Regions from separate parts of the Paenibacillus sp. J22P277 genome, predicted to be linked through region 4. Evidence: riboswitches for the same ligand, from Rfam matches in the RefSeq annotation. Region 4 holds a riboswitch; each other region holds the start of a gene.
The links. A riboswitch is a leader RNA that binds a small molecule or an ion and turns the genes downstream of it on or off. The one in region 4 is predicted to bind cyclic di-GMP.
Positions count from the first base shown of each region.

Region 1: linked by a shared signal. The riboswitch ahead of AC50YL_RS32830 (anti-repressor SinI family protein) and the one ahead of AC50YL_RS14640 (PilZ domain-containing protein) in region 4 are both predicted to bind cyclic di-GMP.
Region 2: linked by a shared signal. The riboswitch ahead of AC50YL_RS31750 (transglutaminase-like domain-containing protein) and the one ahead of AC50YL_RS14640 (PilZ domain-containing protein) in region 4 are both predicted to bind cyclic di-GMP.
Region 3: linked by a shared signal. The riboswitch ahead of AC50YL_RS34690 (hypothetical protein) and the one ahead of AC50YL_RS14640 (PilZ domain-containing protein) in region 4 are both predicted to bind cyclic di-GMP.

Region 1 covers NZ_JBXENS010000011.1:176,766-184,279, reverse strand. The annotation lists gene AC50YL_RS32845 (glycoside hydrolase family 88 protein) at 1-382, shown strand, start outside; gene AC50YL_RS32840 (lipopolysaccharide biosynthesis protein) at 405-1,952, shown strand; gene galE (UDP-glucose 4-epimerase GalE) at 1,958-3,010, shown strand; cyclic di-GMP riboswitch class II at 3,331-3,413, shown strand; gene AC50YL_RS32830 (anti-repressor SinI family protein) at 3,427-3,585, shown strand; gene AC50YL_RS32825 (helix-turn-helix domain-containing protein) at 3,607-3,936, opposite strand; gene AC50YL_RS32820 (ABC transporter ATP-binding protein) at 4,119-5,927, opposite strand; gene AC50YL_RS32815 (lasso peptide biosynthesis B2 protein) at 5,924-6,397, opposite strand; gene AC50YL_RS32810 (lasso peptide biosynthesis PqqD family chaperone) at 6,394-6,693, opposite strand; gene AC50YL_RS32805 (aldolase) at 6,680-7,514, opposite strand, start outside.
Region 2 covers NZ_JBXENS010000010.1:159,019-166,532, forward strand. The annotation lists gene AC50YL_RS31740 (DHA2 family efflux MFS transporter permease subunit) at 1-959, opposite strand, end outside; gene AC50YL_RS31745 (MarR family winged helix-turn-helix transcriptional regulator) at 964-1,404, opposite strand; gene AC50YL_RS31750 (transglutaminase-like domain-containing protein) at 1,662-2,471, opposite strand; cyclic di-GMP riboswitch class I at 2,486-2,575, opposite strand; gene AC50YL_RS31755 (class D sortase) at 2,656-3,345, opposite strand; gene AC50YL_RS31760 (SpaA isopeptide-forming pilin-related protein) at 3,516-7,514, shown strand, end outside.
Region 3 covers NZ_JBXENS010000014.1:93,089-100,602, reverse strand. The annotation lists gene AC50YL_RS34705 (hypothetical protein) at 43-366, shown strand; gene AC50YL_RS34700 (hypothetical protein) at 678-2,018, shown strand; gene AC50YL_RS34695 (DUF2750 domain-containing protein) at 3,702-4,085, opposite strand; cyclic di-GMP riboswitch class I at 4,993-5,086, shown strand; gene AC50YL_RS34690 (hypothetical protein) at 5,441-5,845, shown strand; gene mobP3 (MobP3 family relaxase) at 5,838-7,163, shown strand; gene AC50YL_RS34680 (ParM/StbA family protein) at 7,184-7,514, shown strand, end outside.
Region 4 covers NZ_JBXENS010000004.1:274,098-281,611, reverse strand. The annotation lists gene AC50YL_RS14660 (class I SAM-dependent methyltransferase) at 1-1,020, shown strand, start outside; gene AC50YL_RS14655 (histidine kinase N-terminal 7TM domain-containing diguanylate cyclase) at 1,145-2,809, shown strand; gene AC50YL_RS14650 (GGDEF domain-containing protein) at 2,906-3,520, shown strand; gene AC50YL_RS14645 (HD-GYP domain-containing protein) at 3,555-4,637, shown strand; cyclic di-GMP riboswitch class I at 4,682-4,775, shown strand; gene AC50YL_RS14640 (PilZ domain-containing protein) at 4,860-5,573, shown strand; gene AC50YL_RS14635 (O-antigen ligase family protein) at 5,754-7,514, shown strand, end outside.

The DNA of each region.
Region 1 (7,514 bases), on a different contig from region 4:
CGGTCACGCGGCCAAGTCCGAACTGACGCCGACGGTGGTCAAGTTCGCGCGGGCGGCGCTTGCCTTTCAGGGCGAGCAAGGCAATTGGAACTGGACGGTCACGCGGAAGGAAGCGCGCGCCGATGCTTCGGCAACGGCTGCGCTCGGCTGGTTCCTATGGGAAGCCTCGGCGATCGGCGAGATCGCGGAAGAATGCCGGCAGGGCGCGGAGAAGGCGATCCGGTATCTCATGAGCGTCACGAGAAGAGACGGCACCGTCGATTTCTCGCAAGGCGATACGAAGGACATCGGGGTGTACGCGATGCTGTTCACGCGGCTGCCCTTCACGCAGGGCCTATGCATCCGATTAATGAACGCCTATAGCAGCGCAAAGGCGATGTAGGTACGGCAGATAGGGGATAACCATGAGGGTCAAGAGCTCGCTCATCAACATTGCGGCAGGAGTCGGCAATCAGCTCGTCATTACGATATTGAGCTTTGTTTCCAGAACCGTATTCATCAACAGCCTCGGCATGGAATATCTCGGGGTCAACGGGTTGTTCACCAATATATTATCGATGCTGACGCTTGCCGAGGCGGGCATCGGCTCGAGCATCGTGTACAGCCTGTACAAGCCGGTAGCGGACAACGATATCGACCGCATCAATAAACTGATGAAGCTTTATCGCCGGGCGTACCAGATCATCGCGCTGATCGTGACGCTGCTCGGCTTGTCGCTCCTGCCGTTTCTGGACGATGTCGTAAAGGGTGCCGACGTGCCGCATCTGACGATCATCTACCTCGTGTTTCTGCTGAATACCGTGACGCCGTACTTGTTTTCGTACAAGAACTCCTTCCTGAACGTCAGCCAGAAAGGGTACATCGTCACGCTGGCTTTCTCGGTCTCGTCGATCGTCTCGACATGCATCAAAATCGCCATCCTGTACATGACCAAAAACTACATCCTGTTCCTGATTATCGACAGCGCGATCACGCTGACGACCTCCTACATCCTTACGGTCGTTGCCAATAAGATGTATCCGTTCTTGAAGCGGAAGGTGAAGGGGCTGCTGGATCCCGAGACCAAGCAGGGGATCATCAAGAACGTCAAAGCGATCGTATTGCAAAATATCGGCGGCTACCTGGTGCTCGGAACGGAAAATATTTTGATTTCGGCGTTCGTCAGCGTCATCGCGGTGGGCTTGTATTCCAACTACAAGATGCTCATCGAGATCGGCAGGACGTTCATCAATCAGGTGTTCAACAATCTCTATCACAGCGTGGGCAATCTGGTGTCGAAAGAAAGCGGGGACAAGATCTATCAGGTCTACAAGGTCATGCTCCTGCTCAGCTTCTGGCTGTACTCGCTCTTCACGATCCTGCTGTATATCCTGATCGAGCCTTTTATCCGGCTCTGGATCGGCGCCCAGTACTTGATGTCCGGCGGCGTGCTCGCGCTGCTGATGCTGCTGTTCATCGAACGGGGCATGCGCAATTCCATCTCCACGGTGAAAACGACCGCCGGGATTTTTCATGAAGACCGCTTCGTTCCGCTGGGACAAGCGGCCGTCAACTTGGCGATCTCGATCATCCTGGTCCGCGAGATCGGCATCGCCGGCGTCTTCGTCGGTTCGCTGGCCAGCGCGCTCGTGCTGCCGTTCTGGACAACGCCGTACCTGGTTTACAAAAAAGTGTTCAAGCTGTCGGTCATCGATCATTATCGCAAATACGCCTATTACGGATTGGTTGCCTTAGGCGCTTTTTTTGCGGCGGATTCCATCAGCGGCTTGCTCCCGGCACCCGACTTCATGCATTTGATCGCAAAAGGGGCGATTGCTTTTGCCGTCGTCAATTTGCTCTACATCATCGTGTTTCACCGTTCCGCGGAGTTTGCTTACCTGCTGGGCATTATGAAGAGCTTCGCGGGAAAGCTTGCCGCCCGCGCGAAAACGAGTCGGAAAGTGGAGGTGTAGGAAACATGGCCATTCTAGTCACCGGGGGAGCCGGGTATATCGGCAGCCATACGTGCATCGAGCTGATCGAGGCGGGATACGAGATCGTCGTCGTCGATAATTTCTCGAACAGCAAGCCGGAGGCGGTGGACCGCGTCGCCCGGATTACGGGAAAATCGTTTCCGTTCTATGAATTGGACCTGTTGAACCGCAAGGGTCTGGACGAGGTGTTCGCCAACCATGCCATCGAGGCGGTCATCCATTTCGCCGGGCTGAAGGCAGTCGGGGAGTCGGTGCAGCTGCCGCTGTGGTATTACTACAGCAATGTGACCAGCACGCTGGTGCTATGCGAGGCGATGCAAAAGCACGGCGTGCGCAAGCTGGTATTCAGTTCCTCGGCCACGGTCTACGGCGCCCCGAAGGAAGTGCCGATCGCCGAAGACGCGGCCATCGGCGCGACGAATCCATACGGTCGCACGAAACAGATGATCGAACAAATCTTGCAGGACTTGGCGGGAGCGGATGCAGCCTGGGGCATTACGATATTGCGCTACTTCAATCCCATCGGCGCGCATAAGAGCGGCATGATCGGAGAGAGCCCGACGGGGACGCCGAACAATCTCATGCCGTATATTTCGCAAGTGGCGGTCGGGAAGCTGAAGCAGCTGCAGGTATACGGCAGCGATTATCCGACGGCGGACGGGACGGGCGTGCGGGATTACATTCACGTCGTCGATTTGGCGTTGGGGCATGTGAAGGCGCTGGACAAGCTGTTGGCGCGGCAGGGCGTCGGCATTTACAATCTGGGTACCGGACGGGGCTACAGCGTACTGGAGATGATCCAGGCATTCGAGCGCATATCCGGCAGGCGGATCGCCTATGCATTCGCCGATCGAAGGCCTGGCGATATAGACATCTGTTACGCGGATACGACCAAGGCGAGCGAGGAACTCGATTGGAGAGCGATCAGAAGCCTGGAGGAAATGTGCGAGGACACCTGGAGATGGCAGTCGAGCAATCCGGACGGCTACAAGAAAGAAAGCGCCGAACCGATAATGAATATACCGAGCGCAGGTTGAGACGGGAGCGAAAGCTTCCGTTTTTCTAGGTCTAATTACCTAGTTACGATGAATGAATATCGAGAAGAGGCAGAAGAAAGCAGAGGAAGAATATCAAAGGCGGCTATTTTGGCGTTTGACGAATGAAAAAATTGGCGAGTACCGGGGGATTTTGCGGATACCTGTAAGGGGAAGAAGGGGAGAATCGAGGGAAATAAGGCGAAAAAGGGATTAATAACGGAATTCGACAAATATATGCAAAAAAAGTCAATTCGCTTCGACAATTTTCGATGGAATGGTACCATAGTCTTATGTATAATGGGTAATAAAGGTAACGATAATCTACAATTGGAGACAATGAAGTGCGTTTTTATCTGGGCACCTTAAACGCATGGAGTCAGTGGTGCAACCGGCCGATGACAATCGGAGGAAACAACGTGAACAAGACAATCGTAGAAAACAAAGAATTGTTGGATGTTGAATGGGTGGCCTTGATTATGTATGCGCGCGAGATGGGACTTAGCATCGAAGACGTGCGCAGCACGTTGGACAAGCTGCAGAATGCCGACGTGCAAAATAAAGCAGAAGCGGGCTAACCGCGATTCTGCTTACGCGGATTAGTCGCGGTTGATCTTCCATTTGTTGAATTCCAGGAACTCTTTAAATTGTTCTTTGCTTACGCCGGACAGCATAGCCTCTTTGACCAGCGCTGCCCATTCCGTATCCAATTGCTCATTCGCGCCTTCTTTGGCCTCGGATTGAAGAAATTCCTCGACGGTAATCCCCAGAACGACTCCGATTTTCTCCAGAAATTGAATGGACGGGTTTTGTTGAATGCCGCGCTCGATCGAGCTAAGATAGGACTTGGCAACGCCCGCTTTCTCCGAAAGCTCAGTAAGGGAAAGATTCTTTTTTTTACGCAACATTTGAATTCGTTCTCCAATCATTGACGAATGCCTCCTTTTCCAGTGTATGATCCATTAACCGTTCTCTCTATAAAGAATAAGGCTTCTGATTAATGGATTGCAACTCTTGCAAGGAAGTTGAAACGTTTTCAGGGAAATATCCTTCGAGATTTCGCTAATTATTTCAATCCAGGACCGATTGATCGAACAGCGCTTCCCGATAATCAGGAAGCGATGACTTCTTGGTTGCGAAGCAGTTGGTTGAACATTCCGTCGTTTGCGGCGGCCAGTTCGTTGTAAGTTCCCCGTTCCACCATCCTGCCGTTATCGATCACGATGATCTGGTCGGCATGCCGAATCGTAGACAAGCGATGCGCGACGACGATGATCGTCATGGTTCCTTTCAATCGCTCGATCGCTTCTTGAATCTTGCGCTCGTTCTCGGTGTCCAGCGAGCTGGTGGCTTCGTCCAGCACCAATATGGACGGCTTCCGGATAACGGCTCTTGCCAGTACGATTCGCTGACGCTCGCCCCCGGACAAACGCACCCCGCGGTCGCCGATCACGGTATCCAAGCCCAAAGGCAGCTTGCTCACGAATTCGGCCGACGACGCGAACTCCAGCGCTGCCCATAGCTCGCTTTCCGTCGCGTCGGGCTTGACCATGCACAAGTTGTCCCTGATGCTGGCGTTGTATAGGAATGGATCCTGCGCGACATACCCGATGGATCTTCGCAGCGCGAGCAGATTATCGGACGTCACGGCTTGACCGTCTACGAGCAGTCGGCCGGACTCGGGTTGAATAAGACCCATCAGCAGGTCGATGAGCGTGCTCTTGCCTGCGCCCGATAGGCCGGCGATGGCCGTCATCCGGTTTGCGGGAATGGTGAAATTGATCTTGTCCAGCGCGTAAGCATGTTCGGACGAATCATATCTGAACGAGACGTCGCGGCATTCCAATCCCTCGCGGATCGGCAATGGCCGGATGGAGCTGCCGTCTTGAAGGATGCCGGCAAGACTGCGTTCTTCGGCTTCCCGGCTGTCCTCGTGGAGCTGGCGCAGCGATTGGAAGGCGGGAATGGTGGAAGCGATATTTTCGAGATTGGATTGCAGGCTCGTGAATCTAGGCCAGAGCCGCGTGAAGATCAGGATAATCAGCAGCAGGCTTTGTCCTTCGGAATGAAAGAACTTGAAAGAAGCGAAGACGAACACGGCGACCAGCATGGCGGATGATAGTTTATATAGAAGCTGGGAGTTCATGCGGAGCCGGATATAGTCCAGCTGCTCCCGTTTCATGCCGGCGGTAAGCGCATGCAGCCACTCCATGCGGGATTGTTCCAAGTTATTGCTCTTGATATCCTTCATTCCGCTCAATTGGTCGCTGATGCCGGCCAGATAATCCTGCGCATAGCGGGAGGTTTGTCCGCCCAGCCGTTTGGCTTTGCGGATGAACCGATGCGAGAACAGCGCCAGGATGCCGCCGCCGAAGAGCACGAACAAGGTCATGAGCGGAGACAGCCAGAATGCCAGCACGATTTGAACGATCGTAAACAAGATCGAAGTAATAAACGTCAAGAAGAGATTGATGCCGTTGATCACGCGGGCGAATTCGATCGTGAGCAGATTCATGAGATCGGACGAGCGGCGGTTCAGGAAAAACGTCCATTTGGCTTTCAGCAGGGATTCGTAAAGATCGTGCCGCAGCCGGCGGCTGTATTCCTGTTGGATCTCGATGTTGCGGATGGTGATGACGCGCTGAATCAGGTTTTGCGCGACAACGATGACGACATAACCGGCAAGAATCAAGCCGATGGCGGCCGTTTGGTTCATCCGCTCGAAGAACGAGAACCAGTGGCTGTTCAAATTCAGGCCTTGCCCGATGGCCAAGATGCCGCTCAGGCTCAGCATCGGGACGAGCAGCAGGAGACCGACGCTCTCGAGCAAGCTGCTGACCACCATGCAGACGATATTGATATACAGCTTGGGGCCCGAGAAGACATGCAGTTGTTTGAAATAATAAAAGATCGGTTTCATTTCTTGCTCCTCTGATCGGCTTCGGCGGTCTGGGCGAACATGTCCACGACGGCGAATTTCTTCATTTCTTCCGCGCCGGTAATATACAACGGGCCGCTGCGCAACCAGGCATGGGCAATCATTTTGCCGTGCTTGTCCTTGCCCGTGCCGAGGTAAAGCGTGCTTGCGATGCCGCGTTTTTGCAGCATTTTCATGCCGGCGATCGCCCGTACGAAGCATTGGCTGTCCCAGAGCGTATAGCGGCTCACGATGTTGATCGCGCTGGACACCTGCTTGATGACCGGGGCTTCGCCTTCCCGGAGAGGGCGAAGCGTCTCGGTTGATCTCAAGCCCAGCGAAGGCGCGACCGTCGAAAATTTTCGGAAAAGCAGCAGCCTCGCCCACCCAAGGTAGAGCAGCGCTTCCGCGAAGTACAGCAGCGTCGTGCGGTTGAAGGTAAAGAGGAGGCGGACTTTTCGCAATCCGTTCATGGTGACGGCAGGATTTGGATGAGCGCCTCGCCATGCAATTGTTCAAGGAAGGACATGACCTGCGCTTCGCAGACCGAAGGCTCCACGCCGTATTCCGCGAGGAGCGCGTCGATGATTTCGGCAACGGTTACGGGCTGCTGCAGCATATCCCAGATCTGCCCGCCCATCTCGCCGAGATTGTAGTACTTGCCGTTATTCACGCTGAGCATGACTTTCTCTTCGCCCATATTGCTGACGATATTGCCTTCGCGGAAGGATACGACCGTTTGTCGCGTCAGTCGGTTAGCCGTAGGCATGGATGGAATCCCCCTTGTGAATGGTATCGATGATTGCGGAAGCTAGATCGGGCGCGCTGAAGCCGGAGGATCGACGGCTGAGCCGATAACAACCCACGGCGCCTAGCAGCTTGGCGAGCGTACCGAAATGCCATTCCATCATGCCGAGCTCTTTGACGAGGAATTGGCGGTACGTGTGCTTCAGAAGCATGTGAAACCGTTCCATGCCTTGGATCGGCTGGAAGGCAGGGTCGGTATCCGACTTCACGAGCTCGAACACGCCGGCAAGCGGCAGCGGTTCGGGCTGGAAATGAGCGCGTACGGGAATGACGAATTTGGTCTCCCGGTTGAAGATGGGCGCATAGCCCGAGGAAGCCATCCCGAGCTCGTTCAGGCTTTCCTGCCAGAGCTTCTGCTGCGGGTACGCGGGGTACGCAAGCGGCACCGTTCCGGCCGTGACGACCGGAATGACGTCGTCGCTGAGCAGCTTGCAGCTAAGTCCCGCCAGCGTGGAAGCCAACGTCGACTTGCCTGCTCCGGAGTGGCCGACGACGGCGTAGGCTTTTCCGTCGATGGCGACAGCGCTGCCATGGAGCGGCAGGATGCCGCGCTGAAGGAGCAGGATGCCGATGGCGGTTCCGAGCAGATACAAGCGCAGCCTGCTGTCCTCCGCGCCGGGGAAAGGCATGAGTTCTATGGTATCGCCGTTGGAAATCCGAAAGAGCCCGACATCGTCGGCTTTGAACATGAGCCGCTGCCGGCCGAGCACCCAGTACTCGTCCGGCTTGGCAAGGGCCGCCCAATCGGCCGACAAGTCGCCGAGCGCGACGCGAATGATGCCC
Region 2 (7,514 bases), on a different contig from region 4:
ATCGGCGACATGATGCCCATCAGGATCGCGCCCGGCAGCAGCAGCAAGCCGGATTCGAGCGGCGTGAAGTGGCGGATATTCTGCAAGAAGATCGGAAGCAAAATCATGCCGGAATACATCGCCATCGTGATGATGGCATTGATCAGTGCCGTAAGCGAGAACATCGGATACTTGAAGACGCGCATCTCGAGCAGCGGCGCCTTCGCGAGAATCGAGCGGACGACGAACAGGAGGAGCGCGACCGCCCCGACGGCGAGGCAGACGATGACTTCGATGGAGTCCCAACCTGCCGTTCCCGCTTCGCTGAAGCCGTACAGCAGCCCGCCGAAGCCGAGCGTGGAGAAAATGACGCTGAATATGTCAAGCTTCGGACGCGATGTCTTAATGACGTCCCTCATCGAGAAGGCGCCGAACACGACCGCCAAAATCGCCAGCGGCAAGATGATGTAGAACAGGACATGCCAGTCGTAGTTTTCGACGATCCAGCCGGATAACGTCGGTCCGACGGCCGGCGCGAAGATCATCGCGACGCCCATCATGCCCATCGCCTTGCCGCGTTCTTCGACGGGGTAGATCGTCAGGATGACGATGGTCATCAGCGGCATGAGAATGCCGGCGCCGCAGGCCTGCACGAGGCGGCCGGCCAGCAGAACGTCGAAACCGCTGGACACGGCGCATATGGTCGTGCCTATCGCGAATAAGACCGAAGCGACCAAGAACAGCTTGCGGGTCGTGAACCTATTAATGAGGTAGGCGCTGATCGGCACGAGTACGCCGTTGACCAACATGTAGCCATTGGAAAGCCACTGGATCGTGCTCTCGCCGACGTCGAGATCCACCATCATTTGCGGCAGCGCGACGTTAAGCACCGTTTGGGCTAGCAGCGCGACGAAAGCGGCGATGAGCAAGGAAGCCATGATCGGCCCTTTGCGCAATTGATTGGATACCATAGTAGTCATTACGTTATGCTTCCTCCCTTGATTGTCTTAAAATGCGCAGTACTTCTTGTTGGATCCGGCTAAGCTCCCGTTGATCGTCCTCGGGAAGCTCGAGCAGCGGCCGCAGCATATTCAGCCGCGTTGCGTCCGTTTCGCGCCAAAGCCTCATCCCGTTCTCGGACAGCGAAAGGGTCATTGCCCGCCGATCCGCTATCGTACGTTCCCGGTCGACGAGGCCCGCCTTGACCATCCGCTCCACGATGCCGCTGGTCGTGCTGCTGCCAAGATTGAGTTGCTCGGCGAGCTCCGACAAGCGGATCCCCGGATGCTCCTGCAGCACGCGCAGCACGATGAGTTGAAGCGCCGTGAGCCGGTGCTTGCCGGCGGCTTTGGCCATCAGCTGGAAGAAAGCTTGGTTAACCTCGCGGTAGGTCTGGAATAACTGCAAAATCCGCTGGTCTTCCACCGTACATCTCCCCCGGCAAATTATTTCGTATGCGAATTATTATCCGCTCATTTGTTATCTATGTCAATACAGACATATAATTTGGGCATTGAGTCTGATAGTCGCCCGCTTTCCATAGCGAGGATTAGTATCCTCAAACTTCCCGCCGTTCATCCCGGATTTCGCGGAGGCCAAGATTGCCTTGCGCGCAAAAAAGCCGGGAACCTCGCAATAAGGTTCCCGGCTTTCGGTATCGGATCTGTCTGCGCCGAGGCGGCTTAGAAAAACTTCGTTCCGGCGTAGTCGGCCGCGGCTTTGAACAAGCTTGTTTTTTGCTTGCCTTGGATGCGGGCCGCATCATAGGTCGTATCGATGACGAGCCATTTCTTCAGATCTTCAAGGTAAACTTCGTTCCACGCATGCTCCACGTTCGTGTGCGTGCGTTCTTTGCCCGTGACCAGCTTCGTCGGGATGCCGACGCTTCTCGCCATGGCCGCGAAGGTCGACGCGTAATCGTAGCAGATCCCGCCGGACGCTTTGAACACGGTGTCCAGGTTCGGCACGTAGCCGGCTTTGACGGTCTTGGCTTTCGCGTTATCGTAGACGAATTTCTTCGTAATGAAGTCATAGATGGCTTGAACCTTCTGCCGATCCGTCTTGGCGGTCTTCGTCAGCTCGGCTGCTTTCTTGACGGCCAACGTTTGGCTTGTCCAGTTGATCAGCGGATTGGACAACGTGAAGACCTGCTTGTCGTCCGCGAGCTTTACCGTCAGCGCTTCTTGCGCGACGACCTTGTACTGCGTGGCGCTTACGGCTTCGGCGATCAACACCGAATAGCTGCCGTTGCCCAACTGCAGCGGATATTTGGCCCCGCTCGTCAGCGCGTAGTCGTATTGCGTCGAACCTTTGGCGATGCGCACGATGGCTTTCGCGCCATTGGCCGGTTTGTAGGCCACGGTAATGTAGCCTTGGGGCAATCCTTGCTTGCCGATCAGTGCGGCGGCGGCTTGATCCGCGTACGTGTTCGGCACGATCAGACAGAGGGCGATTACGGCGGCGAGCAGCAGGGAAAACGACTTTTTGAACACAAAAAAACTCTCCTTTCGGCGGCTGGCTGTCATCTCGCTGGGAGCGCGAGGAAGACCCTGTAGCTTTGCGTCTTTAGCTTTCGCTAAATTTGCCTTTGTCGGTGGAAAGCACCGGCAGATTAAGTTGGTTAGCATTAATGTACTATAGGCTTGTCGATTTGCATAGCAAAATTTTACAAGTTTCCTAGGTCCGATCGTCTACGAGAAGTCCTTTGATGACGATCCGCTTGGTCGGGTGATAGAGCGGATGGCAGGTGATCAGCGTGATTTCGCGGTCTTTGCCGTTGCCCTTGAGGACGTCGACCTGCGTAGGCTTTACATACTGCTTCGATTGAACCACGTAGGTGTAAGTGTCGGTTGCCGTCTGCACCTGGACCCGGTCGCCGACCGTGAGCTCATCGAGCCGGTTGAAGTTCTTGCCGTACGTATGGTTGCGATGGCCGGCGATGGCGTAATTGCCGATCTGGCCCGGCTTGCCGGTGTGCAGGATGCTGGCTGCCGACAAGGCGAGATGCGCCTGCGTGGCGTCCGTGATGATCGGGAGCTTCAGATCGATTTTGTCGATCAGGAGCACGCCTTCGATCGATTTCTTGCCGATGCCCTTGGCTTGAAGCTTCGCTTCCATCGGATCCTGCTGCGCCGCGGGCTTGACGCCGGTCGGCGAGGGGGTAACAGAGGCGGTCGGCGGAGTAGTCTCCTCGTCGGACAAGTCCTGCGGATCGGCGGGCATTTCTTCGATCTGCCGGAGGTTATCCTCCCAGGCCGCTAGTATTCGCTGTTGCTGATAGGTTTCATAGCGGTCCTTGATCGTCGGAGAGAGAAAGATCAGAAGACCTGCGAGAATTAGGGCATAAGGTGCAATTTTTTTAATCATCGTGTCGAAACCTGCCTTTTTAAGGACGAAAATGGATTTAATTGGTTGCGATCGTGTCGAATCCTAGTATAAACTGGATAGGTGCTATCTGCCTAGTTAGTTTACCTTTATTAGGTAGAATTGCGCAAATCGCTAGACGATTCATTACGAAAAGAGGTTGATGACGAAAAATGGTTTTCAAAAAAATAGCGGGCTTTGCCGTGGCCCTGCTGGTGCTTTTCCAGGTGGCGAACGGAATCGGATTCTTCTCGAAGGCGGATGCGGCTGCCATCGAGAACGACATCAACATTATCGACAGCGCGGCGTTGACGGTGTTCGACGCCCATGATAATCCGGTATTGCCGACCGACATGCTGGACCAGGGCGCGAAAGTAAACCTGGACTATAGTTGGTCCCTTCCTAACGGACATGGCTACGTTGCCGGCGATACGTATACGTTCCACATTCCGGACGAATTCCTGCTATTCAATGATCTTAACGGAGATCTGATGCTGGACGAAGATATATCCGTGGGTACGTTTACGGCAACGGCCGCGAACCACGATGTCGTCATGACGTTCAACGATTACATCGAATCGCATGACGCCGTAGCCGGAATTCTGAAGTTTTCCTCGCAGTTCGACAAGCAGAAAATCACCGGAAGCACGGAATATACGATCACGATTCCGGTAAAAAGCGGACCGCTGGAGTTTCCCCTCCACTTCAAGCCTACGGTCACGTCCACGATCGAGAAGGGCGGCGTGCCCGCGGGCTTCAATCCGAAGACGATCGAGTGGACGGTCGACGTCAACAAGATGCTGCATACCGTGAACAACGCCGTCATGACGGACGAGCTGCCGGCGGGTCTCTCGATGGCCGATACGTCTTCGGTCCAAGTCTACGACTTGACGGTGAATCTCGATGGCTCGGTGTCATCGGGAAGCGCCTTGGATCCGTCCCGGTACACGGCGGATGTTACGGATGGCGTGCTGAGCGTTCATTTCGTCGATAATCCGGCTACTCCGGAGAACCCAATCAAGTCGGCTTACCGTATTAAATTCACGACGGACATCGTCGATGTCAGTGCCGGCTCCTTTACCAACACGGCCAAGTTCAAAGGCGACACCGAGCCGGAAGCCGCCTCGAACTCGACGGTCAACGTCAACTACGGCAAGCTGCTCGAGAAATCGTCGACGGGCTATGATTCCAACACCCAGACGATCTCGTGGGCGATCAATTACAACTATAAAGAGCAATCCATTCCGCAAACCGATGCGAAGCTGGTCGACACGTTCAACGACGTGCAGGTCCTGGTGCCGGGATCCGTCGTCGTGTACCCGATCACGCTGGACATCAACGGTCATGAAACGAAAGGTTCCCCTATACCGGGTTCCGATTATGCGGTGACGCTGACCAACGATCCCGACCAGCATCTGAACGGTTTTGACCTTCAATTCGCGAACGCGATCACGACCGCCTATAAAGTGGAGTACCAGACGAAAGCCTCGAGCCGCGTAGACGGATCGGCGACGACGAACATCGTGAACAAGGTATCCGCGAACGGAACGTCGACTACCGCGAGCCGTGGCATTCGCCAGGTTATTCTGCAGAAGAGTACCACGGGCACCGATTATATCGCTCAGACCGAGTCATGGAAGATTCGTTTGAACGAAGACAGTCAGACGATGACCCATGCCGTCCTAACCGATACGTTTACGAACGGCGGAATGCAGCTGGTTCCGGGAACCCTGACGGTGACGCCGGACAGCGGGACTGCCGCCGCGCACAACATTACGTATACGGCAAGCCCGACCCCGGCAGCCAACGACGGCTTCCGGATTGAATTTACGGAACCGATCACCGTGCCTTATACCATTACGTATACGACGACGTACAACAATGATTGGCTCAATTCGGACTGGATTACGAATAACGCCTCCTATCCGAACCACGCCACGGTGGTTTGGGACGAAAATGCGACTCATACTGAATTGAAGGCGGACGCGACGTTCAATCCGAACAACGAGACGAAGGCCAACGGCTACAAGAAAGGTTCATACAACGCAACGACCAAACAAATCACGTGGACGGTCGGCGCGAACTATAACCGCAAATCGCTGGCGAACGCCTTCATCGAGGATCAACTGTTGGCCGGCCAGACGCTGGTTGCAGGCTCCCTGCATGTGTATAACATGACGATTCCGTCTAACGGCGCTCCCGGTCAAGGGACGGAAGTGGATGCCGCCGACTACACGATGAGCTATGCGAGCGATCTGCTTAAAATCAGTTTCAAGAACCCGATCACGACCGGTTATATCATGGTCTTCACGACTAGCCTTGCTGACGATCTGATCGATGCGTCGATTGGCAACACGGCCAAGCTGCTGGACGGCACGACGCCGGAATCCCAAGACTTGAAGGCCACCGTCAACATTCCGCAGGGCGGCGAATACGTGAACAAGACCGGCAAGCAGAACGGCGGCAAAATCGACTGGACCGTTAATATCAACCGCGGGCAATCGACCGTCAACGATGCGCTCGTGACGGACGAGCCTACGGACAATCAGCTGCTGATACCGGAATCGTTCCATCTCTATCCGACGACGGTCGCCGCGAACGGCGACGTGTCGAAAACGGGCACGGAGCTTGTTAAAGACACGGATTATACGCTTGCGATCGAAACGGATCTCGAGACGGGCGAGCAGCTCTTCAAACTCGCGTTCCTGCATCCGATCACGAGCGCGTACGTATTGGAGTACCAATCGCTGATCGTTGCCGAGAACGGCGACACCGTTTCCAATAAAGTGAGCTTCAGCGGCAATAACGTGCATAGCGTCACGAAGGAAACCACGAAAGACATTATCGTCGGCGTATCGAGCGGCTCCGGAACGGGCAGCGGCGTGCGCGGCGGTCTCGCGGTGCTGAAGCAGGATAAAGATTCGCATCTCGCGCTGAGCGGAGCCACTTTTGCGCTCTACCGCCAATCCGGCGGGGACCGCATTCTCGTGAACACGCTGACGACGGACGCGGACGGTAAAATCGAGTTCAAGAAATTGTTGTACGGGGACTATGTATTAATCGAGAAGATTGCGCCGGCGGGCTATCAGCTGGATACGACGGAGCATCCGGTCAAAATCGATTCGACGACGACTGTTAATTTGACCGTCGACAACGCCAAAATCGTGGTCACGGTGACGGTGTTGAAGCAGGACAGGGATACGCATGCCGCTTTGAGCGGGGCGACCTTTGCGCTTTACAGCCAGTCGGGCGCGGTTCGAACGCTGGTGAGTACGTTGACGACGGGCGCGGATGGCAAAGCGCCGTTCACGAATGTGCCGTTCGGAGATTACGTGCTGATCGAGACGTCCGCGCCGGCCGGCTATGAACGGGATACGACGGAGCATCCCGTCAAGATCGATTCGGCGACCGATGTCGGCTTGACGATCGACAACTCCAAAATCTTGGTCGCGTTGACGGTGCTCAAGCAGGATAAAGACACGCATGCCGCTTTGAGCGGAGCCACCTTCGAGCTGTACAGCCAATCGGGCGCGGTTCGCACGCTTGTCGATACGCTGACGACGGGCGCGGACGGCAAAGCCCAGTTCGACAATCTGCCGGTCGGGGATTATGTCGCGATCGAAACCGCGGCGCCGCTTGGTTACCAGTTGGATGCAACGGAGCACCCCGTCAAGGTTGTTTCGAACACCGATATCGATCTAACCGTAAATGACGCTAAAATTCTGGTCAATTTGACGGTGTTGAAGCGGGATATCGACACGCATAGCCCGTTGAACGGAGCCACTTTCGCGCTTTATAGCCAAGTCGGAGCGGATCGCGCGCTTATAGGTAAGCTCACCGCGGTCACGGATGGCAAAGTGCAGTTCAAAGACCTGCCATTCGGGGATTATGTGCTGATCGAAACTTCCGCGCCTGTCGGTTACAGAACGGATCCGACAGAGCATCCGGTCAAGGTGGATTCAGCGTCCGATATCGAGGTGACGGTAGACAATAACAGATTGCCGGCACCGCCGACGTCGACGCCGCCGTCCGATCCGACGACGGATCCGACGGATACGGATCCATCCACGCCGGTGACGCCGTCAGACCCGGATACTTCGACGCCAACGGGTCCGGACACTTCGATGCCGACAACGCCGACAGGTCCGGATACCTCGACGCCAACGACGCCG
Region 3 (7,514 bases), on a different contig from region 4:
AATAACTAGTGTTGTAAACTGCACATAAAGAGGGTTAGCCACATGTCTTTTTTGATTCAATATGCCCCAGAACAACTAGATACAACCGTCAAAATAGAGAAGGCTATCCTAAAAAATTTTAGTAAATTAGGGATAAAGCCAAATGAATTCACGCTATTTGTCTTGATAACCTTCGTCAGCACAGAAGATAAAGAAATGCCAACACAAGAGGAATTAGCTGCTATGCTGGGCGTTCAGGAACGTCAGTTTAAATCGATCATTTCAGAGATGAAAAAAAAGAACTTCCTGAAAGTGAATCGAACGAAGACTGCACAAAAATACGATTTTAGTGGATTAATCCATAAAGCTATGGCACTAGAAAACTAGAGAGGAGGATATCAGACAAAAAAGCACCCCCAATGCGTTGGTAGCGCAATGAGGGTATCAAAAGGGTAAAGCTTATGGGTTTCGCGGCCCAACATAATTCATCTGAAAAGGCTACGAGTCTGATGACTCATCAGCTCTATTCAGCTATAAATTAATTATAGCATATTTCGATGAAATTGCAATGATAAGCGGTTCTATTTGGCATGCATATAAGTGTTATAATCTGCATGTTATTACGCCAAATAACGACCCTAATCTTGCCTAAATCTCCACCCTCCCCCTTTTGATTACTTTTAGTCTGATTAATTGACATGCCAAAAAACCGTAAAATCACCTCCGCTGAATTTAATTATATCAAGCAGCTAAAAACCTACATACCAGCAGTCAACCCCGACGCTTTAAAAGAATTCAAATTTAAAATGATTCAGTCGATTGAGGAGGTCTTTGGAGATAAATGGTTCAATCTTAAAGAAAAAACGAGACAAGCCATTGACTATATTTGTTTCTTGGCAATTGACCGTGGTTTCGTTTATGCAAGTCCGGACCATATTTCAGAGAAGTATGGTATCGCGCGTTCAACCATTTACGAAGCGCTGAAGATCTTACGTGAAGAAGGCATTCTTTACAAAGCTAACCGGTGTTCAAAAAAACAGAATGGCCTCGGCTGCTCAATTCACTTTTTCACTAACCATCCTTATTTCAACCATATCAACGATTATCTTAATCTAGGATGGAAAGCTAGAGAGAAAGCAAATCAGAAAGCTGGAAGTACTGAAAAGCCTAGTGCCGCAATGGATTTCACCGATTCTAGCAGCTCTACCTACTCTTTACCGACTCTTGACCAACAAGAAATGGTTATTCAATCTAATGTCGAAAACCGCACTTTAAAAAAATTTGTTAAATATGTTCCCAAAGAAATCAACGAACTCTATGCCGGCATTTTTAATACAAAGCTGCGATACATTTGGCAGAAGATCACGCAGGCGTACAAGTCTATAAAACAGAACATCTTAACTAAGGCTGATCTACTCACTCTTGGATCAAACGTCATCAAACGTATTTTTCAGGTTTACAAAGAAAGAACTCATAAGCAATACATTGAAATGAGTATGGATGAAATGTGTGCCTTTGCTTATAAGAGTTCACGAGAAGTGTTTTATAATGCACTTGGTGCCATTCAAATGGAGGACTATTCCAATTACGTAGAACAAAGAACGCTTCAGCAGGCAAAACAACAATCGACCCAGATACCAAATATCCAAGAACTAACCATCACTCATAACGCAGCCGTCGATAAAGAAAACAATAATCAATTCAATTTCCGTCAAAAAGCTTCTATTCAACTGGATGAGGCTAAGCGCTGTATTCCCTATCTAGAAAGTACATACTTGTATTCAGAACCAAAAGCTTCGCTGGAAGATCTTCGAGACTACGTCATAACAGCAATTCGTGAAGGCTATGAATTCATTGAAGAACAAATACTACAATTCATGTATGTGAATTATGAACAATTCACTCATCAGCACCATTTAATTTATGACAGTTTAATGCGTACGATGGGACATGAATGCGTCAATAAGATAGAAGAGAATAAAACAACAGAGCTTTTCGTAACTGGAGAGGAGATGTTTCAGAACTATCCGATCAGGTGAGAAGAGTGGATGCCTTCAAAATAATCGCAAGGATAGGTGCGGTACAATTCCTTTTAGGGGACTTATCAAAGCGGTGCCGCTTGAAACTGACGAATGTCCAACCTTTAGACGAATAACGGTATCTTTGACCTTCCTGCAAGTGAGAGCGCTATTCCCCGAAGGCACGTATGCAGGGCAAGGCACGCTCAATCATTTTTGAGGCCGCAACCTAACCGCTGCCGTAATCCGGCTAAACGATCATGGAGTCCACGATGACTGTCGGCCAATGGAACGAATACAAACCGGCAAGGTGCTCGCGATTGGTAATGCATACTTACCCGGCTTATTACGACCGTCCAATTTCTCTATTACGATGAACTTATTAATACGAGACTAGATGGACCCATAGATGCTTTCCTCACCAAAAATCAACGCGACGGCAATCTCGTTCGTTTAACGGTATTCCACGATTACAGCTTGCACAAGTTCCGCAATGATATTGCAGCTGATGCCGCGGACAATACTTAAGTCGTGGAAAAGTTACTTCGTCGGTATCGCGGTATTGCCTGGCAACTATACGATGTATTGTCCTGCAGATCTTAATGAATAATGAGGATCTGCTGATGAAGCAATTATAAATGAATTGGATTGTTTGCTCATTCTGCGAACTCTGGACTAATGAGTTGAATGTTCTCCGCCAATGGTCCTTAACGTAACGAAAGCAGCAGATCGTTCTCCGAGCTGCCTTCGTGTCATAATTGAGCCATCGTAACCGTTAGCTTAATTAGAAATCAGTATTTTGCATCCTCGGCTAGTAAGGATTTGAAATAACAAGGAAATAAATCGAGCATGATTTTCCCGGTTACTCTCAAATGAATAATGAAAGTCCATTCACTCTAACGTAAAGGGAGGGACCAAACCAAACCCTCCACATTAACAATCACTAAGACTATCCAAATTCGCACCATAATAGCCAAAGGGACCATTGATAGCTTCACCAAAGACCAGGTACCACGTCACTTCATCTTGAATACACTTACCATCAATTCCTACTACTTGATCCTTTCCCATTGTATCATCCCTTAGGCCCCTTAAACGGACAACTTGTAACCATGCTCGTTTCTCTTCCAATGAACAGTTTTTCCATTGCCCATAGGTGTTAGGGTTCTCACGTAGTTGATCCCAAACCTGACTTGCTAAAGGTAAAGGTTCTTCCCCAAAATACCCCCCTATAGTAACAGGTGTCTCTTCCAATAATTATAATGGATTTATTTTCACGAGTTGATCCGAACTGAAATAATATCCACCTAGAACCGTATTGTCCTTGCTCAGGAAATTAAGATAGAAGTTTGAAAAAACTATTTTAGGCATGGCCCTGCAAACATCTGAAAGTGTAAAGCTATGTAACATCAGTTGCGAATAGCATTTCTCATCGTTTCTCGACTTTTGTTGTACTGACTCTATCGCATTACAGAAACCCAATACCTGATCAGTGTCATCGTCAACAATCGAAAATTTATAATTCACGGATTCCCTCCAGCAATAAATAACAGACCTTCTTAACCTTCAAAGTAAGATCCCCCGAGTCCGAGTCCACGATCTTAATTTTTGTTCCCATTCCTTATCTCTGGTGAGATTCCGTTCGATGTACATCTTTATCGATATTGTGCATTGCATTGTCGTAATCGTTAGCGTGACGATGGTTCAATACTTTTCAAGTTCCTGCTCTAAATCATTTAGCAGTACTGAAATCTCAAGAACTGCAGAATCATCTCGGTTCCAAAAGATTGATGGCATATGCTGGTCCTCAGCCATATTGGGTAACCAGTCATTAATAAATTCGTCTAATGGGATCCCCTGTGCTTTATAATTTGACCAATCCTCATAAGCGCAGTACTCTGCAAATTCTTTCTTAGGCCAGAATGGAATAAGCAATCTCCCGTTGTCATCTGAAGACATTGCCCATCCGTCATCATATAACCCCCAGACTTCTTCTGAATCAACGACCCTCTTTATAAAGTATTCATACCTAATATTCGAGGGGAGTTTAATAACAGCCTCGAATTCTTGCGGTTTTATCTGGTGCATCGATACTCCTCCTGGATAGAACAATCACTAGTTCTATCATATCACAACACATTAAACTGACCGTTGGTCCAACGCATCGACTAAGTCTATTACTTTATTTTCAATGAACAACGCGAGCTTTGATCGCGAGGTATTTAGACGAACTCATGATGTACGCTAATATTGAGAAATTCATAACTTGTATATGGTCATATTTTTAATCGCGTTGATTTCGTTCCTTCTATTATATACATCAATTTTGACCATATTTTTTGTTATGACTTATAGGGATTTATTGAGCATTTTAAAACTGAAATTATGACTCTGCACACTATTCACTTTGAATGGGGGCATTGTTCCTATTAATAGTCTGACTACAGTGAATGGATCCCATTGAATACAAGATGAATCTATTATGAATTTCGGTAATAAATTGAACGTTTCATTTTAAGACAGAAATCATCAACGATGGCGGATATAAGGAATTATGAAGTACAACAATCAGCAAGCAGTTAGGGGGAGCTGCGGAGCTTGGGAATTTATGATCCAATTGGACTAGGACATTAGATGTGCAAATATCAAGGCCGAAGGTGGCATTTTCACCTATTACGATATCAACCTCATGGTATATAAAATGTGAACTTTTAAAAGTTTTAAATATTTGTACTTGGAAAAATATGTGACAGGTAGTATTATGACTAACAGAGCGATCTAAGGTGCACACAAAGATTGGTATAAATAGGTTGTCGGCAGATTATTATGACTTAAAAAGGTTAAAGTAACATTTTTTATGTAGTATATATTTTAGATAGTCCTTTAGTCTTAGTTTTTTGAAATGACCTGCGTTTATGCAATGAGAAAAAGAATCATTTTAATAATGAATGCACAAAAATAGTCTTTTGTCCTAGTTACCAAAAAACTGTATAAACAACGACAATAGCAAACTTGCTGAAAGGCAAGGACGCAAAGCCACAGGGTCTAAGGTTCGCCAGCAGCGAATGAATGACAGCCTGGCCGCCGAATGTTTCCCTGGTTAAGGCCGGGATCTGAAGCGGCTCCTTAGAGAAGGATGCTGCTTTTTCATTATGACGAGGAGCGTGGAGTGATGACAGGAGTAAGGAGTGGGAATCAAAAAATTCGCTGTATGATTCCCAGCAGCACGAGAAAAACAAAGGGATTATTTATTAAGGCAGGATAAGGCGCGTGTCGCGCAGAGTCTACACATCCCCGGCAAAGCCGGGGAGAATACGCATAAGTAGTGACTACGAAACGGGGCACGGTGTTGTACCTTTTCGCCAACTTCGGACTACAGAATTTTGCAAACGATTGGTCCTGCTTTATTTTTTGCGACTACAACACGAAGAAAGGGTGAAACGATGAAGCAAAAGCTAATGAATCCGATGCGAATCCGGCTCGATGAAGATTTAGACAAGAAGTTAAATGCGTTGGTCGAAATGCGCCGCGAAGCCAAAGCCGAATTATGTCGTCGACTGCTGGAGAGGGCAGTTGCTCAGGAGTTGGTTCAGGACAGCATGGATCCCGTATTGCTTGCTGTCCGCCAGGCCATGGGGGATGCCTTAAAGCCCGTCGAAGAACGGCTGGCTAAGATCAATGCCAAAACGGCAATCGCAGCTGCGACAGGGATGTACATGAATCAGCAAGTCTTTGAGGATTTAGGAAAGAATGGACGAGCGCTGCATGAGGCGGCACGCAAACAAGCGGTTGCTTTTGTGAAAACGTCCAACGATCAGTTAACCGATCAAGGAAGTGGCAATGGCTAATCTTTCACTCACAGATGAGCATACACGCTTTCAATCACCGTTTATGTTCAAGTTGTCATTTTACGCGCCTGGCGCGAAGAATCAGGCGAAAAATGCGGCGCATATCAACTACATTGGAAAGCGAACCGGCGTTGATATGGGCCTTGAACTTAAAGATGTCCAGCATCCGGTTTCAGAGGCGGTAGCCAAGGACTTCGGAACAGCTACAGGCCACGTAAAATACGCGCATGAACGTCCGGGGAGTCATGGCTTATTCGGGGCATCGGGCGAAAAGCTGGATTTGGCCGATGTGCAAAATGAACTACAAGAACATCAAGGGGTTGTGTGGCGTTCGGTTCTGTCTTTGAAAGAGGAAGATGCTAGATTGTTAGATTTCGATTCTCGGAAAAGCTGGGAAACGGTGATGCGTGCGGCGGTTCCGGAAGCCGCAGCCAAGATGGGGATCGGTGAAAGTAACCTTCGATGGGTAGCCGCTTTTCATCAGGAAAAGGGACATCCGCATGTGCACTTAGTGATGTGGGAGAAGGAGCCCAAGCGTACAAAGGGAAGGATTTCCGAAGGCGAAAGAAAGGATGTCAAGAACGTCTTCATACGGGAAATTTACGCTGAGGAACGCACACGTCTGACCCAAGAAAAGACGGCTATGCGTGACTTGATCCGTGACCTATCAAAGGGTGACACGAAGAAAGCCGTAGCTCTGGTTGATGAAGTCCGCGGTGAGCTGAAAAGCGTTGAGTTGGACTTATATGCTGCTGGCGCGGGGAAGACGGGGATCGCACCAAAACCCTACCCGGACGAACTGAAAGTCATTGTCAAAGGCATGGATGAGCTTTCAAAGCTCATGCCTGGTCACGGCCGGGCGGTGTTGAAATTCATGCCAGAGGAAGCCAAGGTTAAGGCCCGGCACGTTGCCGATGCGATGTTGCAGCAACCGGATTTCAAGGAATCATTAACCCGCTATTTGAATTCGGTCGAGGACATGACCCGACTTCATACTACAAACGCGGAGAAAATCGAAAAGGCCAAAAATAAAGCGTTTGCTGATCTGCGGGATCGCGTTGCAAATGTCGTCGTCCAAGGCGCGGCACAGATCAACAAAGAAGAGGTTGTACGGATACGGACGACCAAAAAAAAACAACAAGATATTCAGAATGAACAAGGAAACACAGCCAAGGCTGTATGGAAATCGGCCTGGAGGGCAGTGGAACAGGTGAGAACACAGACCCAAGCCCAAGGTGAGATTGAGCGGCAGCGCATGGCAAAACGACAAAAGCAAATTGAACGGCAACAGCAGCGCGGCCAAGAATATGAACGCTAAATTGAAGGGATGGAACATCAATGCGAATTTCAGTAGATATTGGTTTTGGCTACACGAAAGGCGTAAACGAAGCCGGGAAAGAAGTTATTTTTCCGTCGGTTGTAGGCGTGAAGCGGAATAGTTCTGTAACGGGTGCGTTCGGTAACGACTCTAGTGACGATTATGTGGTGACGATTAGCAACCCAGAGAGACCGGAGGAAGACGCGCTTTCGTATTATGTGGGCGATGCTGCCTTGGCCGCCGGAGGTCAACGTACGTGGGAGAATGAACACGCGAAAAATCGGAATTTAGACGTTCTTATTTCAACTGCGATGGGCTTGTTGAACGAGAAAGAAGAATCAGTAGAGCTGG
Region 4 (7,514 bases):
CACGAGAACGTTCCGCAGGCCGAGGCGGCGGACCGGATGGCCGTTTGGCTGATTCAGCACTACCGTCAGGCGCTGATCCGTTCGGACGACGCCGACATGCAGGTGTTGTTCAACAAGAAAGGCAAAGCGGCGGTGCTCAGCAAACCGTCCGCGCTTGCTCCCGAGGCCAAGGGCGAGGCGCTCGCGCATAACCGGCAGAAGCAGCGGGTCGTGCAAGAAGGCGAGGCGGCGCCGTTTCTGGTCGAGCTCGGCATCATGACGAAGGACGGCCAGGTCATCGCGAAGAAGCGGGACAAGTTTCGCCAGATCAACCGGTTTCTCGAAATGGTGACGGACGTGCTGCCGCATTTGCCGGCCGACCGGGAGATTACGATCGTCGATTTCGGCTGCGGCAAGTCCTACCTGACCTTCGCGCTCTATCATCTGCTTGCGGTCAAGCAGGGGCGTCGGATATCCGTCGTCGGTTTGGATTTGAAAGCGGACGTGATCGCGTTCTGCACGGAGCTCGCCGAGAAGCTCGGCTACGACCGGCTGCGTTTTCAAGTGGGAGATATCGCCGACTACAAGGACCAATCCGAAGTGGATATGGTCGTGACGCTGCATGCCTGCGATACGGCTACGGATGCCGCGCTCGCCAAAGCGGTGGAGTGGGGCGCTTCCGTTATATTGTCCGTGCCCTGCTGCCAGCACGAGCTGTTCAAGCAGATCGCGAACGAGACGATGAAGCCGCTGCTCTCGCACGGGTTGCTGAGGGAACGGTTCACCGCCCTCGCGACGGACGCGATTCGCGCGCAGCTGTTGGAGGTACTGGGTTATCGCACGCAGCTGCTGGAATTCATCGATCCGGAGCATACGCCCAAAAACATGCTGATCCGCGCCGTCAAAGCCGCGGGCGGCAAAAGCGATGCCGACGCAAAATGGCAGGAATACGTAGCATTCCGCAGCATGCTGCAGGTGTCGCCTTATTTGGAGCGCGCCCTGGAAGAGCGGCTCCGGCAAGCCATCGGGGATGTCAAATAAGATAACAACTCATGTTGTCGAATATCTGAGCAGTGTGATAGAATGGAAGAGTGTTTTTGAAAATTGTCCCAGGCCTTTTTTCATAGAAAACTATATAGTGATTCGGGTGGAGTACATGGGACTTATGACAGGGATGGACTTAAGCTTACTCGTATGTTTGGTTGCCATCTTCATCTATGTGTTCGTCAAGAACGTCATCACTACGCAATATAAAGTCTACCTGCTCTTCCACTTCTTCATGATGATTTGGCCCATCGGTCAGATCGGCGTCCACACGACAGATCGTCCACACCTTCAGATTATCTACATCACACTATCCTTTGTCGGATTTTCAATGCTTGGCTTTGGCTGGCTGCTGTTCGCGAAGTTTCTGGTGAACGGCACATACTACAGGCCGGGCCGAAACGTCGTTCTGCTTATGTTTACGCCTTCGCTGCTGCTCTCCGCGGCCATGATCTGGAATCCGGCAAACTTATTCGTTGCGCCAGTCGATGACAATTACAGCGAGCGGGTCTATGGTCCTATCTTTTGGTGCATGCTGCTGCTGCTGATTTCTTATTATCTCTATTCGCTCTACCAGCTTTGGCAGGCGTACCGTTCCGAAGCGAGACAAGCCGACAAAGCACGCATTTTCAATGCGCTGATCGGCATCGTGATCATGCTCGGGCTGCCGACGCTGGACCTGGCCATCAATGTCGGCTTGGACCCGTGGCTTCCGGTCATTCCGGGCCTGACGACGCTCGGCATCGTGCTATCGGATTTGTATTTTCTGTTCTCGCTGCAGAAGCACCGTTCGTTCGATCTCGTCAAAGTGGCGCAGCAGGACGTGGTCGATACGCTGTCCGTGGGCATCGTCGTGCTGGACGAGGAAGATTTCGTCATCGAGATGAACCGCAATATCAACCCGGATCTTGCCATCGCGCTCGGCAAGCGGCTCGACATGGCGTCGCTGCTGGCGGGAAGATCGCTCGACGCAAACGCAGACGAGGCGTTTTTGCGAAGCTACGGCGAGCATTCGAGCGAGCGCATACATACCGAGATCGCGCTTGGCGCCGAGCCGGCGCCGAAGCAATTCCTGTCGCTCCATGCCGCGCGCATCATGGTCGGCGGGAACCTGCAAGGAAGGGTCATCACCCTTCAGGACATTACGGAGCTCAAATCGCTCGTACTGAAATCGCAGGAGCACAACACGTCGCTGCAGGAGCGGAACCGCGCCTTGATTTATATGCAGGACGAGCTGTTTCAGGCGAACCGGAAGCTCGAGCAGATGGCCATCACGGACAGCTTGACCGGCTGCTTCAACCGCAGGTTTCTGATGCAGCAGCTGGAGCACGAGGTGTTGACCAACTTGCGGTACAAAATCCCGTTCGCCGTCTTTCTGTTCGACATCGACTTGTTCAAGCTCGTCAACGATACCTACGGGCATGTCGTGGGCGACGAGGTCATCCGGCGCACGGCCGAGGCGGTGCGCGGCGCGTTGCGGCGCACGGACATCCTGGCGCGGTACGGCGGCGAGGAATTCGCCGTTTACCTGCCTCACACGAACAAGGATCAGGCGGAGCTGCTCGCGCAGCGGATCCGTCAGGTGGTGGAGTCGAACGAGGTGCCGACGGGCCGCGGCCGCGTGCCGATTTCCGTCACGATCAGCATGGGCGTTCACGTGGTCGAGGAACAGACGGATCTGCAGATCGACGACGTGAAGACGTATTTGAAAGATTTATTTTCCAAGATCGATTCGGCTCTCTACAGGGCCAAAGACAACGGGCGTAACAGGGTCGTCAACCATTAAGATGGAAGGGGATCAGCGAAAATGTCAAAGAACGGACGTTTGATAGCAACTGTCGCAGCATTGGGAATGACATCGGCAGCAGCGGGTCTGTGTTACATGGCGTCTCAACCGGGACATTCGCTGTTTCCCGTCGAACTCGGGCTTGGCGCGTTCGCGGCGGTCATGCTGCCGGGGGGATGGCTGCTCGGCCGCAGTTACGACCGTTTGAGGATCGATGCGACGGTAGACTCGCTGACGGGGGCCTACAACCGCAGATTCGTAGAATCGACGTTCGGGCGGCTGCTCCGGCAGGCGAGCCGAAAGCGCAAACGGATGTCGGTAATCATGCTCGACGTCAATGATTTTAAAGAAGTGAACGACCGTTTCGGTCATCAGCAGGGCGATTCGGTGCTTGCGCTCATCGCGGAGACGCTTCGTAGCTGCTCCGACCGCGGGGAGATCGTCGGCAGATGGGGCGGAGACGAATTCATCTTGATCTGTCCCTATGCGGACGACAAAGGAATGGACCGAATAACGAAACGGATTCATGATCAGCTGCTCGGCGTTTCCAGGCGAATCGGACTTCGTTTGTCAGTCTCGGTCGGCAATTCGATTTTCCCGGATCAAGGGAAGGATTTAAGCCAGCTGACGAACGTTGCCGATAAGAAAATGTATGCGGACAAGTATGTATGCAAAATGAAAGAAACCGAACCGGCAGCGCTGCAGGCATGAACCGTTAGCACGCGATAAAGGCGGGAGAACATCAATGAGGAAAATACACATTAACTCCGTTGCTCCGGGAGAAACGCTTGCCCGCCCTATTTTGCAGGAGAATGGAAACGTGCTGCTTGGTGCCGGCGTGGAGCTAAGCCAACGTTTCATAGACAGATTGATGGGGCTTGGCATCGATATGCTGTTCATAGACGACCCGCTGACGGAAGGATTGGAGCCGCCTTCCGCCATCCAGGACGACACGAGGAAACGGGCGTCGGATACGATATTCAAAACCATGACCTCGATCATGGATCAGCCGGTCATCAAAGGCCGGACGATCGCGCCCGAGCTTGGGCGAACGTTTCGCAAAGTATTCGGCGATATCGTGCAGGATCTCGTCAGGCGCCAAGAAGTGATGGTCAGCTTGACGAACATTCACGTCGCCGACAGCTATTTATTCCATCATTCGCTTAACGTCGCGATTCTCGCAGGTATTATGGGCTTGGCGAAAGGGTATAATCGAAATCAACTGGAAGAATTGGGCATGGGCGCGCTGATGTTCGATATCGGCATGACCCGGATACCGAAGGAGCTGCTGAAGAAGACGGGCGCCTACACGCCGGCCGAACGCAGCCAGATGGAGAAACACACGGAGGAAGGCTTCAATATCATCCGGGCGCAGCACGACATCTCGCTTCTCTCGGCGCATTGCGCGCTTCAGCATCACGAACGCTACGACGGGTCCGGCTATCCGCGCAAGCTGAAGCGGGAAGAAATCCACGAATACGCGCAGATCGTCGGGATCGTCGACGTCTACGACGCCTTGACCTCCGCGAGGCCGCACCGCAAACGATTTACGCCGACCGAGGCGATCGAATTTTTGTTTGCCGCGGGAAACACGTATTTCGATCTGGATTTGATCAAGATTTTTTGCAGGCATATCTCGATTTACCCCGTGGCCACGACGGTGCTCCTCAGTACCGGGCAGATCGCGGTCGTCGCGGTCAACAATCCGCTGGCGGTGCATCGGCCGATCGTGCGCATTATCCGGGAACCCGACGGGGCTCCGCCTCCGGCCGCGTACCAAATCGACCTCAAAGACGAGCACAGCCTCATGATCGTCAAAGAAGTGTAGAAGTGTAAACGGCAAAACCGATCGTCATTCAACAACTTCATAGACATCGATACTAGCAAACTTGCCGAAAGACAAGGACGCAAAGCCAAAGGGTCTAAGGTTCGCCTCGCGCGGACGACTGACAGCCTGGCTGCCGAAATGTACCCGAGCTGACGCCCGGGCCCTAGAAGCGGCTCCATGCACAAGGAAGCGCTTTTTTCATTATGGAGGAGGAAACGGAGAATGGCAGGAGGCATGAAGGCAAGGTCTCATGACGTTTACAACAGCGACAAGGCGAGATTCTCGTTGAAATCGCTGCTTCACAGCCGAACGGTCGTCGAGAAAGAAGGGTACGTGTCCACGGGCATCCTGGCGCATGCCGAGGGCGATATGCTGGAAATCGAACTGAGCGAGTTCAGAAACTTCGAGCTTGGCGACCCCGTCAACCTGACCGTCTATTCGCCGGTGGGCATTCATCGGCTGAGGTCGTCGGTGATCGCCAAGGCGAACGGGGCGCTTGCGGTGCTCTTCCCGGAGCGATCGTTCGCCGGGCTGGAGGAAAGGCGCGAATCGCCGCGCGTGGACGTCGTCGTGGAGGGTACGCTGAAGCACAAGCAATCCGAGACGGTCATGGTGAGAGGCGAGGCGCATACCGTGGAGATCGAAGAGGAATTCGAGCTCGCGACGCGCAATATCAGCGATTCCGGGGTGGGTTTCCGCTTGCTGTTCGGACCGAAGCTCCAAATCGGCGAAATCTTCGACGTGACGCTGGCGCTGGAATCGCGACTGGCCTGCAGGCTGGAGATTATCCGCAAGGAAGAGAACAACCAGCGCGAAGGGTACGGAGCGCGGTTCGTCGATATGGGCGAGCAGCAGCGCCGCGCGCTGCGGGCGTTCCTCATTCGCGAGCAGGTGGGCGCGTATTTCCGGCTCAAGCAGCAGAAGAACGAGCGGTAAGCGGATGAACAATCGATAAGCAGATGCGCCATTGCTAACAGAAGGAAGACGTTGACCGGGGGAGCCGGCGGCGTCTTCCTTTTTTGAACATGGCCGGCGCCTGCCGCGGGGGAGCGCGGCGGCTGTCGGCTGGCATGCGGTAAATTGGGGAAAAACGGGACGCCCGAGAGAAGGTGCTGGATGCGAAACGCGTTGCTTGGAATAGAATCGGCGGCCGCGGCTGCGGTACTTACGGAAGCCGCCTGGCGGTACGGCTTGTTTTTTGACGAGCTGTTTTATCGTCTGGCATCGACGCTCTGTCTCGGAGGATTGGCGGCCGTCGGCATGATCGGTTGGCAGCGCATGCGGAACGACCGTCATTGGCGGATCGAGTTGATGGCTATCCGGCCGGCCGTGCCGGGGCTGCTTCTCGCCGCGCTGCTGTACGGGCTTGCGCTCCTGCATGAGCCGGCGTCCGTGCTGGGCACCTTGCAGCAGGCGCTTCGCTACTGCGCTTACGCGGCTTATATGCTGCTGCTCTATGTAGGCTTCGGGGCGAAAGGAAGGCGTGCATGGCTATCGGCGGCGCTGCAGGCATCCGGCATCGTCGTTGCCGGCAGCGCGTTGGCAGGCTGGATGGGGGCGTTGTCTTTTCCGGCCATGATCATGACGACGGGCGACGGGCGAGTGTCGGCGGTCGGCGCAAGACTCGGGGGCTTCCTGCAATATCCGAACTTCTTGGGAGCGGCGGCCCTCGCGTATCTCGTATGGAGCTGGCTGCTGCTGGTACGGACGCGGACGGGGTGGGCATTCGGGCTGGCCGCCTGCAGCGTCTTGCCGTACTTTCTTGTCGGCCTGCTGACGGAGTCGCGCGGCGCGTGGCTGGCCGCTTCGCTCGCATGGGCGGCGGGCGCCGCGCTCATGCGAGGCAAGGAGCGCATCGGATGGCTGCTGTACAGCGGATGGACGCTGCTGTGCGGAGGCGCTGCTTGCCGCGTTGTCGTAGGGGCGGGCTTGCGCGGTCCGGGAGACGGTACCGGAGGCGGGGCGACAGTCACGGAATCGCTGCTGCTGCTGCTGCTATGCGCGGTGTCGGCTGCCGGCTTGTTCGGGTTGCGCTGGTTCGTCCGTAGGGGCGAAACCAAGCCGACCGCTGCTGCAGTTTGGACCGGCTGGGTATTATCGGTCGCCGGGCTGGCGCTGCTTCTACCGCCGGCGAGCTACGGACGGATGGCTGTCGGGAGCACGGGCGGCGGGACGGCTGGCGCGCGCGAGCTATTTTATCGCGATGCCTGGAGGCTTATACGCGAAGCGCCGCTCCTGGGAAGGGGCGGGGATGCTTGGCGAAGTCTCTTCGCGGGGGTGCAGTCGCAGCCCTATGTCGGGAACGAAGTGCACAGCGGGTATTTGGAAGTCGCGCTTGATCTCGGCGCGGTGGGCGCGGCGGCCGGCGTCGTCATTATGGCTGTGCTGCTGCGACCCGTCTGGAAGCACGACCGGACGGGACTGCTGCCGATAGGCGTGCTGCTGCTGCACGCAGCGATCGATTTCGATATGTCCTTCGGCTACTATTGGCTGCTGTTGACGAGTTGGATCGTGTATTATTCGGGCGGGCCGGACGAGGCGATACTGCATCGTGCGCTAGTGGCCGATGCTGGCCGCGGCGGACAACGCGGCCGGCGGACATGGCGGGGAGCGCGGTCCGCGACGTTGGCCGCGGCCGCCGCTTGCTTCGCCGCCGGAGCTCTGCTCGGCTGGCGGTTCGATGCCGCCGCGCGGCACCGCGAGGCGGCGGCTGCCGTCTCGGGCGCCGCGCGCACGGCCGCGCTCCGCGCGGCGCTCGAGGCGAATCCGTATTGGACGCGGATTCGCCTCGAGCTGGCCTTGCAGGCGCCGCCGCCGTCGGAACGCGCGGCGCTGCTGGCGGCCGGACTGCGCTATGAGCCGCAGTCCGTGCCGCTG